Regions from separate parts of the Promicromonospora kroppenstedtii genome, predicted to be linked through region 2. Evidence: riboswitches for the same ligand, from Rfam matches in the RefSeq annotation. Region 2 holds a riboswitch; the other holds the start of a gene.
What was found. Region 2 has a riboswitch for S-adenosylmethionine ahead of ACH47X_RS15325 (aminotransferase class V-fold PLP-dependent enzyme). Riboswitches for the same ligand answer to the same signal wherever they lie in the genome.
Positions count from the first base shown of each region.

Region 1: linked by a shared signal. The riboswitch ahead of ACH47X_RS03410 (LLM class flavin-dependent oxidoreductase) and the one ahead of ACH47X_RS15325 (aminotransferase class V-fold PLP-dependent enzyme) in region 2 are both predicted to bind S-adenosylmethionine.

Region 1 covers NZ_JBIRYI010000001.1:783,014-790,336, reverse strand. The annotation lists gene ACH47X_RS03430 (nitroreductase family protein) at 1-885, opposite strand, end outside; gene ACH47X_RS03425 (RDD family protein) at 1,059-1,595, opposite strand; gene ACH47X_RS03420 (PLP-dependent transferase) at 1,644-2,279, opposite strand; gene ACH47X_RS03415 (rhodanese-like domain-containing protein) at 2,373-2,726, opposite strand; gene ACH47X_RS03410 (LLM class flavin-dependent oxidoreductase) at 2,756-3,916, opposite strand; SAM riboswitch class IV at 4,289-4,400, opposite strand; gene ACH47X_RS03405 (GH92 family glycosyl hydrolase) at 4,865-7,323, opposite strand, start outside.
Region 2 covers NZ_JBIRYI010000009.1:22,542-29,864, reverse strand. The annotation lists gene ACH47X_RS15345 (hypothetical protein) at 35-400, shown strand; gene ACH47X_RS15340 (mechanosensitive ion channel family protein) at 485-1,333, opposite strand; gene ACH47X_RS15335 (amidase) at 1,543-3,036, shown strand; gene ACH47X_RS15330 (hypothetical protein) at 3,182-3,778, shown strand; gene ACH47X_RS15325 (aminotransferase class V-fold PLP-dependent enzyme) at 3,782-5,200, opposite strand; SAM riboswitch class IV at 5,232-5,345, opposite strand; gene ACH47X_RS15320 (phosphotransferase) at 5,391-6,170, opposite strand; gene ACH47X_RS15315 (rhodanese-like domain-containing protein) at 6,385-6,834, shown strand; gene ACH47X_RS15310 (O-succinylhomoserine sulfhydrylase) at 6,831-7,323, shown strand, end outside.

The DNA.
Region 1 (7,323 bases), on a different contig from region 2:
CAGCGGCCGCAGCTGCCGCGCCGTGTCGTAGGTCTCGTGGTGCAGGACGACGGCCTGCGGCAGGCGCGGGGTCACCCGGCCGGCGCGGGCAGGGTCGGGCCGGCCGACGAGCAGGCCCACGACGGGCGCGGTGCCCCGGGGCAGCCGGAGCTCGGCCCCGAGCGCCTCGGGCCGGTCCCGGACACCATCGAGGTAGACGGTGCCCAGGCCCAGCGACTCGGCGGCGACGGCGGCGTTCTGGGCCGCGAGCGCCGCATCGACGAACGCGGTGACCGTGGTCTCCAGGTATCCGGTGGCGTGCACGGCCGTGTCGCGCCGCTCGGCGAGGGCGCGCACGCGGGCGACGTCGGCGACCCAGACCAGGAGGAGAGGAGCGTCGCGCACGCACTCCTGTCCGCCGGACAGGTCGGCGACGCGAGCCAGGCGTGCCTGGTCGGTGACGGCCACGACGCTCCAGAGCTGCAGGTCGGAGGCCGTGGGTGCGGACTGGGCGGCCGCCACCAGGGTGGGCAGCACCAAGGGTGGCAGGGGCCCGGGCAGGAACCGCCGGACCGAGCGGTGCCCGAGCTGGACGTCCAGCACGGACCGCGGGAGGTCGGACGCCGCGGCGACGGCAGCGGCGACCTGGGGCGCGACGGTGTCGGCCCGCCGGGCGGTCACGCCGTAGCGGGCGGCCACCTGGGCGCGTGCCGCCGCGAGCCGGCCGGCCTGCTCGGGTGACATCGAGTCGTGCGCCTCGTCGCGCACTGACTCGGGCGTGTGGTGGTGCGTGGGTTCGGGCTGGTGGGCCCGGGGTGCTCGGGTGATCCGGGCCGGCACGCGGGCCGGCGGTACGGGAGCGGTCTCGGTCGGGGTGGTGACCAGAAAGGCGTCGATGGCTGTCATGAGTGCTCCGTGGGGTGGACGGAAGGCCAGACACTCATGTCAGGGGCCCTTCGTCAATGCCCCAGTTCGGCGTCTCACATGCCGGTCACTCGTCGAGTGCGGCTGTCCCGCCTGCTCACAGGGTCGCGGGCGCAACCTGCCCACTATGTGGACTTTTTGTCAGATCGACCGACTCATCGGATTTTTTCCCGTCCAGCGGTATCCCGGGCTCGGACGACCGTGGCTCCCCCGGCGCGGTCGTACGGCGTGCGCCCCGCGCCCGCGAACAGGGTGACGACCCAGGCGATCGGCAGCACATAGGCCGCCGCGGTGAGGACGATCAGCCCCGGCTCGACCGTCGTCGACCCGACGAGGCCGATCGCCGCGGCGTGCCCGATCGTCCAGGGCAGCGCGACCTTGAGCGCATTCCGGAGCAGCGCCCGGGCGAATGTGAGCCGACCGCCGTCCCGGGCGCCCACCACCTGGAGTCCCAGCGCGCGCTTGCCGATCGTCGCCTGCCGCGGGCCCGACTCGAGGACGGCAAGGAAGGTCGTCAGCGGCACAGCTGTCAGCAGGGCGGAGACCACGTTGGTGGTCGCCGCGGACCACCCCGTCGTCACACCGGCGAGGTACAGCGGGATACCGATCGCGGCGAGCACCACGAGCCACGCCAGGAAGCAGAGCCAGTCGACGAGCCACGCCGCGATGCGCCGCCAGGCTTCGGAGTTCACGGCGCCGACGCTACCGCGCCCCACCTGTCAGAGATGCGGCGGCACGGCTCAGAACGCCCGCAGGTTGGCCCGCAGGCCGCCGTCGGCCCACTCGGTGCGCAGGATGCCGCGCCGCCGCAGGATCGGGACCAGCTCGTCGAGCGTGCCGTGCACGGTGACGGGGTGCAGGTCGCCCCACAGCAGCACGCCGTCGTTGCCCCACTCCCCCAGCTCCTCGATGAGGTCGGCCAGCTCGCCGGCCGTACCCACCCAGCCGGAGTGGTCGGCGATGCGGCCCAGCCGGGCGAGCCCGCCGAGCAACACGCGCAGCGGTGTGGTGGCCAGGTCGTGCTCGCCGACGAGCCGCTTGATCGACCCCTGCGAGACGTGGTCGCCGAACAGGCCCGTGGGCAGCGGCTTGTCGAGGTCGAGCGCCGTCAGGTCGGTCTCCAGGTCGCTCGACCGCTGCTCGGCGATGCGCAGCAGCGTCGCGTCGTCCGGGTTCGCCGCCTGCCCGCTGGCCAGGAACAGCGCGTCGGCGCCACCCTCCAGGGCGGCGATCCGCTGCTCGACGGCGGCCGTGGTCGGGTTGCCGGTGCGGGTGTAGGCGAACGCCTCGCCCGCGCCGAAGTGCCCGGCGGCCTGCTCCCACTCCTCGAACTCGAACCCCGCGGTGAGGTAGACGGGCGTGGCCCGCGGGACCACGCGGGCCGACGGCGCGGTGCCGGGCGCCGGTGGCACGCCCGGCGTCGTCCCGGCCTGCGCTGCGCGCGTGCACCTGCCGGCTGGCGAAGCCGGTCATGGCGCGGCGCTCGGCTCGGCCTCGGTGGCGGGCAGGCCGGCCTCCTTCCAGGCGGGGAAGCCGCCGTCGACGTGCGAGACGTCGGTGTAGCCGCGGGCGGCCAGCGCCTCGGCGACCGGGCCGGATCCGTTGATCGAGCCGCACACGATCACGACGGGCGTGTCGAGGGTGATCGCCGGGTTGTCGGACGGGCCGAACAGCGCGTCGAGGTCGTTCTGGTCGGCGAGCGTGGCGCCCGGGATCTCGCCCGCGGACGCGCGGCCCGCGGCGGAGCGGACGTCGATCAGCAGGGCGCCGCCGGCGACCTTGGCACCTGCGGCGACGGGGGTCTGCAGCTCAGGGGTGGTCATGTTGTCTCCTCGGGGTTCGTGGTGGGTGGTCAGGCGCTCAGCAGGCGGCCGGTGGGCAGCTCGCGGGCGGCCGTCGCGGCGTCGGGTAGACCGAGCGAGCCGCGCAGCGTGGTCTTCGTCCGCTCGGTGCGGAACAGGCCCGCGTGCTGGAGCGCGGGCACCAGGTGGTCGGTAATGGTGTCGAGGTCGGAGCTGAGCGAGGAGGGGCGCAGCAGGAACCCGTCGACGGCGCCGACCGTGGTCCAGTCGGCGATGAGGGTGGCCAGCTCGTCGGGTGTGTCGGCGACCACGAGCCCGTCGCCCATGGAGGCAGTGCCCTCCAGCGCCTCGACCAGCTCCAGCCGGGCACGGGCACCGGCCCGCTCGGTGGAGAGCACCACGTAGACCTCGGCGAGCACCCGCACGTCCTCGGGGTCGCGCCCGGCGGACAGCGCCGCGTCCCGCACGAGGCGGCGCAGCCGGACCGCGTGCGCGGCGTCGGTCACGGCGATCCGCGCGACGTCGGCGGTGCGGCCGGCCAGCGCCGCGCTGGCCTCGGAGCGCACGCGCACCACGACAGGCGGGGGCGTCCGCGGCAGCGGGGCGCCGCCGGCGGGACGGCCGCGGACGGCGAACCGGACGCCGTCGTGGTCCACGCGGAACCGGCCCTCGGCGTCGAGCTCCACGGCGCCCGCCCCGCCGCCGGGACGCCCGGTCCACACCCGCGTCACCGACTGGATGCCGAGCTCGACGCGGGTGGCCCAGGCGTCGTCGGACTCGGGCAGGGTGCCCTGCCGCACGGCCTGCCAGCCGGCCCGGCCGCTGCTCGCGCGGTCGATGCTGCTCAGCGCGAGGGCGGCGTGGGCCGCCTCGACATGGACCGTGTCGACGGCGGCGACCAGGCCGATCCCGGCCGTGACCCGTGCGGCGCGGGCCGCGGCGACGGCCGTGTCGAGGCGGCCGGTGACCTGGCTGCGGCCGGGGTGGAGCAGGAAGCCCTCGTCGAGGCTCACGAAGTCGAGCAGGCCGCGCTCAGCGGTCCGCACCAGGTGCAGGAACCGCTCGCCGTCGAACGGGCACGGGGCGATCGGGCCGCGTGCCCGGTGGGCACCGGGGCGGGCGCCGGCGGAGGTGAGGTCCACGCCGAGCACGACGGGACGGGACGAGAGGGCGGTGGCGGTCAGGGACGTGGGCTGCGGCGGGTACGGCACGGCGGGGCTCCGTTCGGGCTGCGGCTGCGCGACGGCACCCAGGTGGTCCCCGGGCTGCGTGCGGGTGCACGACGGCGACTGGGGTCGCCCGAGGGGCGTGGCTGCCGGAAGGCAGGAAAGAGACGTCCGGTCAGGAACGTGAGGGCCGGTTGCGGCCAGGGCTCGGCGCGAAGGCCGAGAGCAGGTCCGGGCGGCTGGCCGGTTGGGGCCGGTCAGCGCGCGGGGGTGGTGCGCGTCAGCGACAACACATGCTCGGGCGCGGGGCGGCACTCGCCGGCGCGCAAACGTTCCGGGTCGGCAGGGGCACGTGGACGGCGGGGGCAGCGCTCCGGGTCATCGTCGTTCTCCTCACCTGCTCGCCCATCGGCGAGCGACGCGTGTTGTCATCCGCCGACGGCGGTGGACCTGGTCCTCACCCGGGGCACCCACCCGCGCGGGGGGTTGCCGTCCGACCAGCCGGGGCTTCGTGTCGGAACTCATGACCTGCCGAAACTATCCACATTTTTCCGATCGGATTGATGCGGTAAATCTCGATGTCCAAGAAGATACGAATGGAACCCATAGAAGTCAACGATCTTTGCCCAGATCTCACATCCCGGGATCTGGTGGCTCGCGAAGGTGCGCTTCTACCCAGCCATCGGGCCGGTAACCTGCTGTGCTTCCCGGCCCAATGGCTGGGTAGAAGCGCACCTTGGGCCGGCACCCGCCAGTGGATGATCGGTCGCGCCGACGCGGTCGGGCCTCGTCGCCCCGGGGGCCTCGTCGCCCCGGACCAGCAGGCGACAGGCCAGTCCGACGGCGGGCGGGACCCGCGGCCGCACCCACGCCCCCGCCCCGAGAACGCGAAGTGCGCTTCTACCCAGCCATTGGGCCCGGAATCACGAGGTTTTTCGGGCCCAATGGCTGGGTAGAAGCGCACTTTCGCGCCGGCTCGCCGCGACTACGTCGTCAGCGCCCCCGCGGCGACGTGAGGAGCTCGATCTGGGAGAAGGCCCCTTCCTGGAGGAGCTCCAGGCGGACGGACGTGAGCGGCACTGGCTCGTCGAGCACGAACGGACGGAGCTGGCCCGGCCAGGGCCACTCCTCGCCGGAGCGCTCGTCGAGCACTCGGCCGTCGTCCCCGACCAGGCGCCATGCCGACGGCGGGGCCGTGCCATCCGTGCCCGAGGTCAGCGTGTAGGCACGCAGCAGCACACCCTCCGCGACGTCGGCGGCGGGCTGCCACTCCAGCGTGCCGTGGACGGCGGACGACGTCGCCAGCTCGCCGTCGGTCAGGCTCGGCAGCGCGCCCTCGGCCCCGTGCCAGGACCCAGCCGCGCGCAGCCACGGCCGAGGGCTGCCGGTCCCGGCACCGACGCCGTCGGACGAAGCCGCCGACGCTCCCTCGTCCTCGGCCCCGACGCCCTCGGACACCGCACCCCACCCCGTCGGCACGTCCGACAGTGTGAACCGCAGGGTCGCTCCCCCGACCAGGTCGCCGTTGTCGACCGACGGCCCGGCCACGGCCCGGCCGGCACCGGCACCGGCACCGGCACCGGCACCACCGACCTCCAGCCCCGCGACGTACCACCGCTCGGCGGCCCCGGGCGCCTCGATCACCAGGTCGCCGTCGGGCCGGTGCACCACCGCGCGCTCGAAGAGCGGCGACGTGACCGCCCACCGCGACGACCCGATCTCCAGCGGGTACAGCCCGAGCGCGGCCAGCACGTACCAGGCCGACATCTCGCCGTTGTCCTCGTCGCCGTGGTACCCCTGGCCGATGTCGTTGCCGGTCCAGAGCCGCGTCAGGATCTCGCGCACGACCTCCTGGGTGCGGTCCGGCCGCCCGGCGACCGACCACGTCCAGGCGATGTGGTGCGACACCTGGTTCGACTGCCCGAGCTGGCCCAGGCGCACGTCGCGCGCCTCGAACATCTCGTGGATCGGGTTGCCGTACGAGCCGGGCTTGTCGGCCCGCTCGGGCGCCGCGAAGAACCGCTCCAGCAGGCGTTCGAGACCGGCCCGACCGCCGTGCAGGGCGGCCAGCCCCGCGCCGTCGTGCACGGGGTGGAACAGGAAGTTCCACGCGTCCGACTCGGTGTAGTCGCCGCCCCACGCGTCCGGGTCGAACGGCGCCGGGTCGAACGCACCGTCCCGGCCACGTCCCCGGAAGAACCCGGTCGCGGCGTCGAAGAGGTGCACGTACCCGGCGGCGCTCTGCCGCAGGTAGGCGGCCTCGGAGCGCAGCGCGCGCCGGCGCTCGTCCGGGGTGCCGGGCGCGTCCGCGAGCGCCTGCGCCATCCGCGCCAGGCCGGCGTCGTTGATGTAGCCCTCCAGGCTCCACGACACCGACTCCTCGACGTCGCGCGGCACCCAGCCGTTGGTCAGCGCGAACTCCTGGCCCTTGCGGCCGACGCCGGAGCGGGTGGGCAGCGCCGTCGCGTTGCGCAGCCCGGCGTCATAGGTGCCGAGCGGGTCGGGCAGGTCGACGCCGCGCAGGTACAGGTCGGCGAAGGCGACGTCGGACGACGTGCCGGTCATCAGGTCGGCGTAGCCCGGCGACGACCAGCGGGCCACCCAGCCGCCCTCGCGGTACTGCTGCACGAACCCGTCGGCGAGCCGGGCCGCGATCTCGGGGTAGAGCAGCGCGTAGGCGGGCCAGCAGGTGCGGTAGGTGTCCCAGAACCCGTGGTTGACGAACATCTCGCCGGGCACGGCGGGTGCGCCGTCGAGCACGGGCGAGGCGTGCACGGGCGCGCCGTCCGCCCCGACCTCCGTGTAGGAGGACGGGTACAGGTTCAGCCGGTACAGGTTCGAGTAGAGCGTGACCTGCTGCTCCTCGGACGCGCCGTCGACGTCGAGCACGCCGAGCCGGTCCTCCCACTGCGTGCGGGCGGCGTCGGCGACCTCATCGAAGGCGCCGGACACCTCGCGCTCCAGTGCGAGCCGGGCCAGGTCCTCGCTGATGTACGACGTCGCCACGCGCACCTCGACCGTGCGTCCCGCCTCCGCATCACCTCCGGAGCCCAGCGCGACCGTCGCGTACGTCGCGTGGTCCCGCCCGCGGGCGCGGCCCGTGCGCAGCACCGGCGCGGAGATGCGGCCCACCACGTACATGCGGCTGCGGCCCACCGACAGGGGGCTGCCGTGGTCGCTCCAGCCGGTGAGCGTGCCGTCGTCGTGCACGGTGATCGACACGGGTGCGCCGTCCGCACCGGAGTCGCCCACGGCGTCGAACAGGAGGTGGCCCGTGCTCGCGTCGGGCGGAAAGGTGAAGCGCAGGACGCCGCCGTGGTCGGACGCCGCGACGGCCACGCGGGCGCCGCCGTCCAGCGCGACGTCGTAGCGGTGCGGGCGGGCGGTCTCGTCGTCGTGCGAGAAGCCGATCGAGCGGGCGGCCAGCCCGGCGTCGGGAACCTCGTCGCCGT
Region 2 (7,323 bases):
GGGACGAGCCCTCCGGCCACGAAGGAGGTTCACGATGACGAAGTTCGTACGGGTCGCCGCCGCTGGTGCCGCGGCCCTGCTCACGACTGCCGCCGCCGTGCTCGGTGCGGCCACCGCCACCGCCGCCGACCGAGAGTACGGCACGGACGGGACCCGCGTGACGTCGGTCCCGGCGGGCCATCCGGTCCCGGCGGGCCATCCGTGGGACAACGACACGGACGGCACCCGCGTCACGTCCGTCCCGGCCGGGCACCCGTGGTCCAACGGCACGGACGGTCACGACTGGAACAACGGTCACGACTGGAACGACGGCCCGGGCGTGACGTCGGACAACAAGGACTGGTCGGCCGGCACCGACGGGACCCGGGTGACCTCGGTCCAGGACGACCGCGAGTACTGAGCCCGGACAGCACGACGCCGGGGTCGCACCGTGTCTGAGACGGTGCGACCCCGGCGTCGTCGTGGCTGTCCGCGGGTCAGGCGGTCAGAGGTCGCGCGACGGCGGGGCGAACGTACCCGTGGCCGGCGGGGCGGCGGGCGCGCCGTTCGGTTCCGCGGCGGGGGCCGCCGAACCTTCCGAAAGGTTGCCCAGGAAACCCTCGACCCGGGAACGCATGGGGCCGATCAGCGCACCGCCGACACCGACGATCAGAATGCCGGCCACGGTGGCCAGGAATGCCACGAGGACGGGCATTGTCACCGTGGTGCCGATACCGATCTGGTTCACGGCGGCGATAACACCGAGCGCGATGATGAGGAACGAGACCGTCTTCGCCACCAGCGAGCCGTAGGAAACACCCCTCATGGTGTTCAGGAGAAGGTCCTTCACGGCATTCGCGATGGCTCCGGCGATCACCACGATGACGATCGCGACCACGAGGCTCGGGAGCCACGCCACGATCTGGTTGACGATCGCGCTCACCGGGTTGGTGGGTCCGAAGGCGCTCAGCGCGAGCTGCAGCGTGATCAGCAGGATGAAGTAGTAGATGATCTTCGTGAGCAGCGCGATCGGCTCGATGCCCGACCCGGCGAGCAGCCGGTTCGCCCCCGCCCGCTCAAGCACCTTGTTGAAGCCGACGCGCGTCAGGATCATCCCCACGAACCGGGCGATCGCCTTGGCGATGAAGTACCCGATGAGGAATACGACAAGGAACACGAGGAGCTTCGGGATGAAGCTCGCGATCGAGCTGAGCGCATTGGTGAGCGGCGCCAGCCAGTCGACCTGGTTCGGCACGACGAGTGCCGTATTGAAGAATGTCATTGCTCTCCCCCTTCGAGATCTTTTCGGGCACCAAGGGCGCGCATCGTCGGCGCGGCGCAAAGGTGCCAGCACTCCAAGAACATATGCCGCAGAAGCGCATTCTGCGCGGTGGGATTTAGTGCAACCGAACGCAATTCGAACGCAACTTTGAACATCACCGCAGGTCAGGTCGTCGCCCGCCGGCCGACATGTTCATGAATTTGCCTGATTCCCCTGTAGAGCGGGTGAGACATAAGCGACATTCCATCGGGGCTGGAGTGGCGAGCGCCTAGCCTGGCGACATGGATGCCCTGCACGAGCGGACCGCCGTCGAGCTCCGCGACCTCCTTGCCGCCGGAGAGCTCACTCCCACCGAGGTGACCGAGCACTTCCTGAACCGGGTCGACCGGCTGAACCCCCGGGTCGGCGCCTTCGTCACCGTCACCCCCGAACGGGCGCGCAAACGCGCGGCGGAGCTCGAAGAGGCCCGAGCGGCCGGATCGGGCCCGACGCCGGGCGGTCTGTGGGGCCTGCCGACCGGGGACAAGGACCTGTGGAACCGGGCGGGCGTGCCCACCGGCTTCGGGTCGCGCGCCTTCGCGGGTCTGCCGCCGGCCGAGGAGAGCGACGAGATCGTCCGGGTGCTCGACGGCGCGGGCATCGTCAGCCTGGGCAAGACCACCGCGCCCGAGCTGGGCTTCCCGGCCTACACCGAGCCGGTGGGCGCACCGCCCGCGCGCACCCCGTGGGACCTGACCCGCGGGGCCGGGGGCTCCAGCGGCGGCGCGGCCGCGGCGGTGGCGGCGGGCCTGCTGCCGTTCGCCCCCGGGTCCGACGGCGGCGGGTCGATCCGCATCCCGGCGGCGGCCTGCGGCGTCGTGGGGCTCAAGCCCACGCGGGGCCTGCTGCCGGCGGGCAGCGGCGTCGACTCGCTGGGCGGGCTCGTGGTGAACGGCCCGATCGCTCGCACCGTGGCGGACACCGCCCTGCTGCTGGAGGCGATGCTGCCGAGGCGCGCCGGGGGCGACGTCGCGCACCCGTACACGCTGCGGGCGCCGTCGTACGCCGCCGGGGCTTACCTCGCGGCCGCGCAGCGGGCCGGGCTGCCGGCGGACGCCGGCGCGGCGGGCGCGGGTGTCGCGCGGATCGGCGTGACCACGTCGTCGGCCTGGGACGGGTTCTACGACATCGTCGTGTCACCCGAGGCGCGCGCCGCGCTGGACGCCGGGGTCCGTGCCCTGGCCGGGGCCGGGCACGAGATCGACGAGACCGCGCTGGCCGAGGCCCCCGAGTACGGGCCGGCGTTCCGGACCCTGTGGATGGGCGGGGCGTCGGCGGTGCCGATCGACGACCCGGCGACCCTGGACAAGCTGGAGCCGCTGACGCAGTGGCTCATCCGCACGGGCCGCACCGTCCCCGCGCGACAGCTCGCCGAGGCGGTGCGCACCCTCACCGGGTTCGAGCGCTCGCTCGTCGCGCAGGTCAGCGCGTACGACGCCGTCATGACCCCGGCCCTCGCGCTGACGCCGCGACCGATCGGCTGGTACGACGCGGAGGACCCCGAGCGGAACTTCGAGCAGCAGTGCCAGTACACGCCGTGGACGTCGATGCTGAACGTGGCCGGGCTGCCCGCGATCACCGTGCCGACCCACTGGACCGAGCCCACGGCCGACGCGCCCGCCGGGCTGCCGATGGGGGTGCAGATCATCGGCCGGCCGGGCGGCGAGCTCACGCTGCTGGCGCTGGCAGCCCAACTGGAGTCGGCCCTCCCGGGCCCGCGGGCCTTCCCGCTCTGACCTGTCAGAGGCACAGGTCACCGCAGGGGCCTGTGCGTCTGACCCGGGGTTCGGCCGTGGCCGAAGGAGGTTCCGCATCGCCAGGACCCGTGGTTGGGTACCCCTAGTGGGTATCCGCGCACGAGGACACGAGGAGACCGGGACCATGACCGAGGCCTTCGAGGCGGCCGCCCCGGCACGGCGCAGCCGCTGGACCGGGACCTGGCCCACCAACACCGGCTGGGTCGTGCTCGGCGCGCTGACCGGCTTCGGCCTGCTGGTGAGCGGGACGGCGATCGCCGGCGGCACCTGGCAGGACGCCGTGGCCGAGGACCCGACCACCGCCGTCGGCGTCGCGGCGCTCTGCTACCTGGCCGCCGCGGTGACCGGAGTGCGCTGGACGGCGTGGCTGGTCGCGCTGCTGGCATCCGCGATCCCGGTCACGTCCGAGCTGCTGGACACGCCACGCTGGATCGCGTTCGTGCTCGTGGGCCTCGTGCTCACCGGCATCGGGCTGGCCCGGGGCCGCAGCGCGACCTGGCCGCAGGCCGCCGCGATGGCCGGCTTCTTCGGCGTTGCCGCCGTCGCCCTGTTCCTGGAGCCACGCGTCGGACTGGCCCTCGCGGGCCTCGCCCTCGCCGCGCACGCGGGGTGGGACGTGGTGCACTACCGGCGCGACGTGGTGGTCAACCGCTCGCTCGCGCTGTGGTGCATCGGCCTCGACCTCACGATGGGCGGCATCTGCGTGGCGCTGGCGCTGTAGTTGTCAGTCCTCGTCCGGGAGGCAGCCGAACGCCTCGTCGAAGCCGAGCGCGGCCGTCGCCAGCAGGCCCGCCAGGCCCGAGCCCTCGGGCACGGGACGCGGGTCGTCGGTCACGACCCACAGCCCGTCGACGACGTCGTATCCCGCCTGCGGGCCGTCGGCCACCAGGCTGCCGACGGCGGCGATCAGCCGCTCGATCTCCTCGCCGGCGGTGCCGACACCGACCGAGGCACGCACCGCGCCGGCGTCGAATCCGAGGCGGCCGAGCAGCGGGTGCGCGCAGAAGCGCCCGTCCCGCACGCCGATGCCGTGCTCCGCGGACAGGTACGCGGCGACGAGGCCCGGGTCGTACCCGGTCACGGTGAAGGTCACGACGCCCACGGGGTCGACGGCGTCGGCCCAGACCCGCACGACCTCGACACGGTCGATGGCCTCCAGGCCGGACACGAGCCGCTGCCGGAGGGCGTTCTCGTGCGCGACGACCTCGGCAGGGTCCAGCGCGGCGAGCTCCTCGCACGCCGCCGCGAGGGCGACCGCACCGATCACGTTGGGCGAGCCGGCCTCGTGGCGCGCGGGACCCTCGTGCCACTCCGTGCCGCCCACCCGCACGCGGCGGACGGCGCCGCCGCCCGCGAGGTACGGCGTGCCCGCGTCGAGCCAGTCGCGACGGCCCACCAGCACGCCCGCGCCGAACGGGGCGTAGGTCTTGTGCCCGGAGAAGGCGAGGTAGTCGACGCCGGTCGACTCCAGCGAGATGCGGCGGTGCGGCACGAGCTGGGCGCCGTCGAGCACCACCCGTGCGCCGAACTCGTGGGCGACGGCGACGATCTCGGCGATCGGGAGCGACTCCCCCGTCACGTTCGAGGCGCCGGTCAGGGCCAGGAGAGCGAACGGGCGGTCCGCGGCGGCGTCAGCCAGCTCCTCCCGGATCTGGGCGACGGTCGCGGCCACGGTGGCACCGCCGGTCAGCACGGTCGCGCCGGTGGTGCGCTGCCAGGGCAGCAGGTTCGCGTGGTGCTCCACGTCGAGCACCAGCACGCGGCCGGGCTCGCCGTCGGGCTGCGCGGGGACGCAGCCTGCCAGGAGGTTCAGGGAGTCGGTGGTGTTCCGCGTGACGATCGTCAGGTCGTCCTCGCGGGCGCCGACGAACGCGCCGATGGTGCGGCGGGCGGTCTCGTACAGCGCCGTGCTCACCTGCGAGAGGTAGCCGGCGCCGCGGTGCACGCTGGCGTACAGCGGCAGCACCTGGGTGACGCGGTCGGCGACGGCCTGCAACGCCGGGGCCGACGCGGCGACGTCGAGGTTCGCGTACGAGACCTGGGTGCCGTCAACGAGCGGAACGAGCGTGCCGCCGCCGACCACGGGCCGCAGCGGGGCGAGGCCGGTCACCGCGGTGGCACGGCTGATGGTGGGAGCAGACATGGCGTCCTCCAGCACAGTCCTGGGGGAGGTTCCCCCGCGCTTGCCGCGCGCGGGTGCGCGCGGCCTGGTCGTCACCCGGGGCACCCCACCGCGGAGGGAGGGTTGCCGGCCAGCGAGCCGGGGCTTGACGCTGGCGCTCATGACCTGCGGCCATCCTGTGCCGCGGGCAAAAGCCCTGTCAACGCATGTCTCAGATGCTGGTCCCACCTGCTGGGCGAGCCGATCGGGCCGCGAGATCGGCGACGCGGGCCGCGTCCGTGCGGTACATCGCGGCGTGCTCGCGCAGCTCGGCCGGCCCGCCGTCGTCGGCCCTGGCCTCGCTGAACGCGGCGAGGTCCGTCAGGCGCTCGGCCATCGCCCCGAGCACCTCCACGCGTGACCACCCGGCTCCGTACGCATCGACCAGCACGTCCAACCGGACCGGCGGATCCAGGTGGCCGACCTCGTAGGACACCCCGGCGAACGCGTCCGCCGCGAACGGGGCCAGGCGGTACGCGGTGTAGGCCAGGTCCCACAGGCGGGGTCCAGGTGAGGCCGTGTCCACGTCGATGAGGCCGGCGAGCCGGCCCGCGCGGAACACCATGTTGTACGGCGCTGCGTCGTTGTGGCAGATCACCTCGGCCGGCTCGCGAGCGGGTAGCCGCCAGACGGCGCCCGGCGGGTCGATGCCGACGGACGCGTCGTGGAGCCGGCGCAGGAGGCGCCCGGCGTCGCGCAGGTTCGCCTCGGACCAGAGCCACTCCGGGGCCGGCCAGCCCGGGACGTCGCCCGGGAGGAACGAGACGATCTCGCGCCCCCGCTCGTCGAGCCCGAACGGCTCCGGCACCTCCGTGACGCCGCGGTCCCGGACCTGGCGCAGGTACGCGTGGACCGTGGGCGTCCACGGCCCGGCGGAACGCCGCACGGTGTCCCCCACGCGCACGACCTCGGACATGTTCCCACCGGTCAGCGGTTCCTCGTTCCCGGGCATGGTCGTCACCGTACTGAGAATCGGCTTCCCCACCAGATTGGTCGGGTTATCTGTCGAGACACTGTTCCACCCACCGGACACATGTCGTAGGGTTGGCGGCGACCATCCCGAGCGGCCGAGTGACGTGGCACGACGACGCCGCAGCAACCCAGCGTTCCCCGCAGCAGCGGAGGACGGCCGAGGGTGCTACCGCCACGACCGATGGAGGAGCATCATGAGCGACCCCGCGCGCATCGACGTCCGGCCCGCCGAGGGCTACGCCGGCGACATCACGCCCGAGCAGGCCTGGGAGCTGCTGGCCGGCGACCCGTCCGCCGTCCTCGTGGACGTCCGCACCCAGGGCGAGTGGCGCACGATCGGCATCCCCGACACGGCGACGCTCGAGAAGCAGCCCGTGTTCAGCGAGTGGGTGCAGGCCGGGGGTGTGCCGAACCCGCGGTTCCTGGAGGAGCTCCGGGCGGCCGGCGTGACCGACGGGCCGATCGTCTTCCTGTGCCGCTCCGGCCAGCGCTCGATCGCGGCGGCGCGGCTCGCCACGGCATCGGGCATCGCGCCGGCGTACAACGTGCTGGACGGCTTCGAGGGTGCGCCCGGGGCCGACGGCGTCCGTGACCAGCGGGGCTGGAAGGTCGTCGGGCTGCCCTGGACGGCGGGTCCCGCGTGACCGTCACCGGTGCGTTCCCGGCGGACGCGAACCCTGGCGGCTCCGGCCGCAAGCCGCTGCCGGCCGGGGTGCGCCCCGCGACGCTCGCCGTGCGCGGCGGGCACCGGCGCAGCGAGTTCCAGGAGACCAGCGAGGCGCTGTTCCTCACGCAGGGCTACGTCTACGACAACGCGGCCGAGGCCGAGGCCGCCTTCAAGGGCGACGTCGACCGGTTCGTCTACTCGCGCTACGGCAACCCGACCGTGCACACCTTCGAGGAGCGGCTGCGCCAGCTCGAGGGCGCCGAGGCCTGCTACGCGACCGCGAGCGGCATGTCCGCCGTGTTCACGGCGCTGGCCGCGCTCGTGGAGTCGGGATCGCGGATCGTGGCCGCCCGGGCCCTGTTCGGGTCCAGCGTGGTGATCTTCGAGGAGATCTTCAAGAAGTGGGGTGTGCGCACCGACTACGTCGACGGGCACGAGCTGTCGCAGTGGCAGGAGGCCCTGTCCA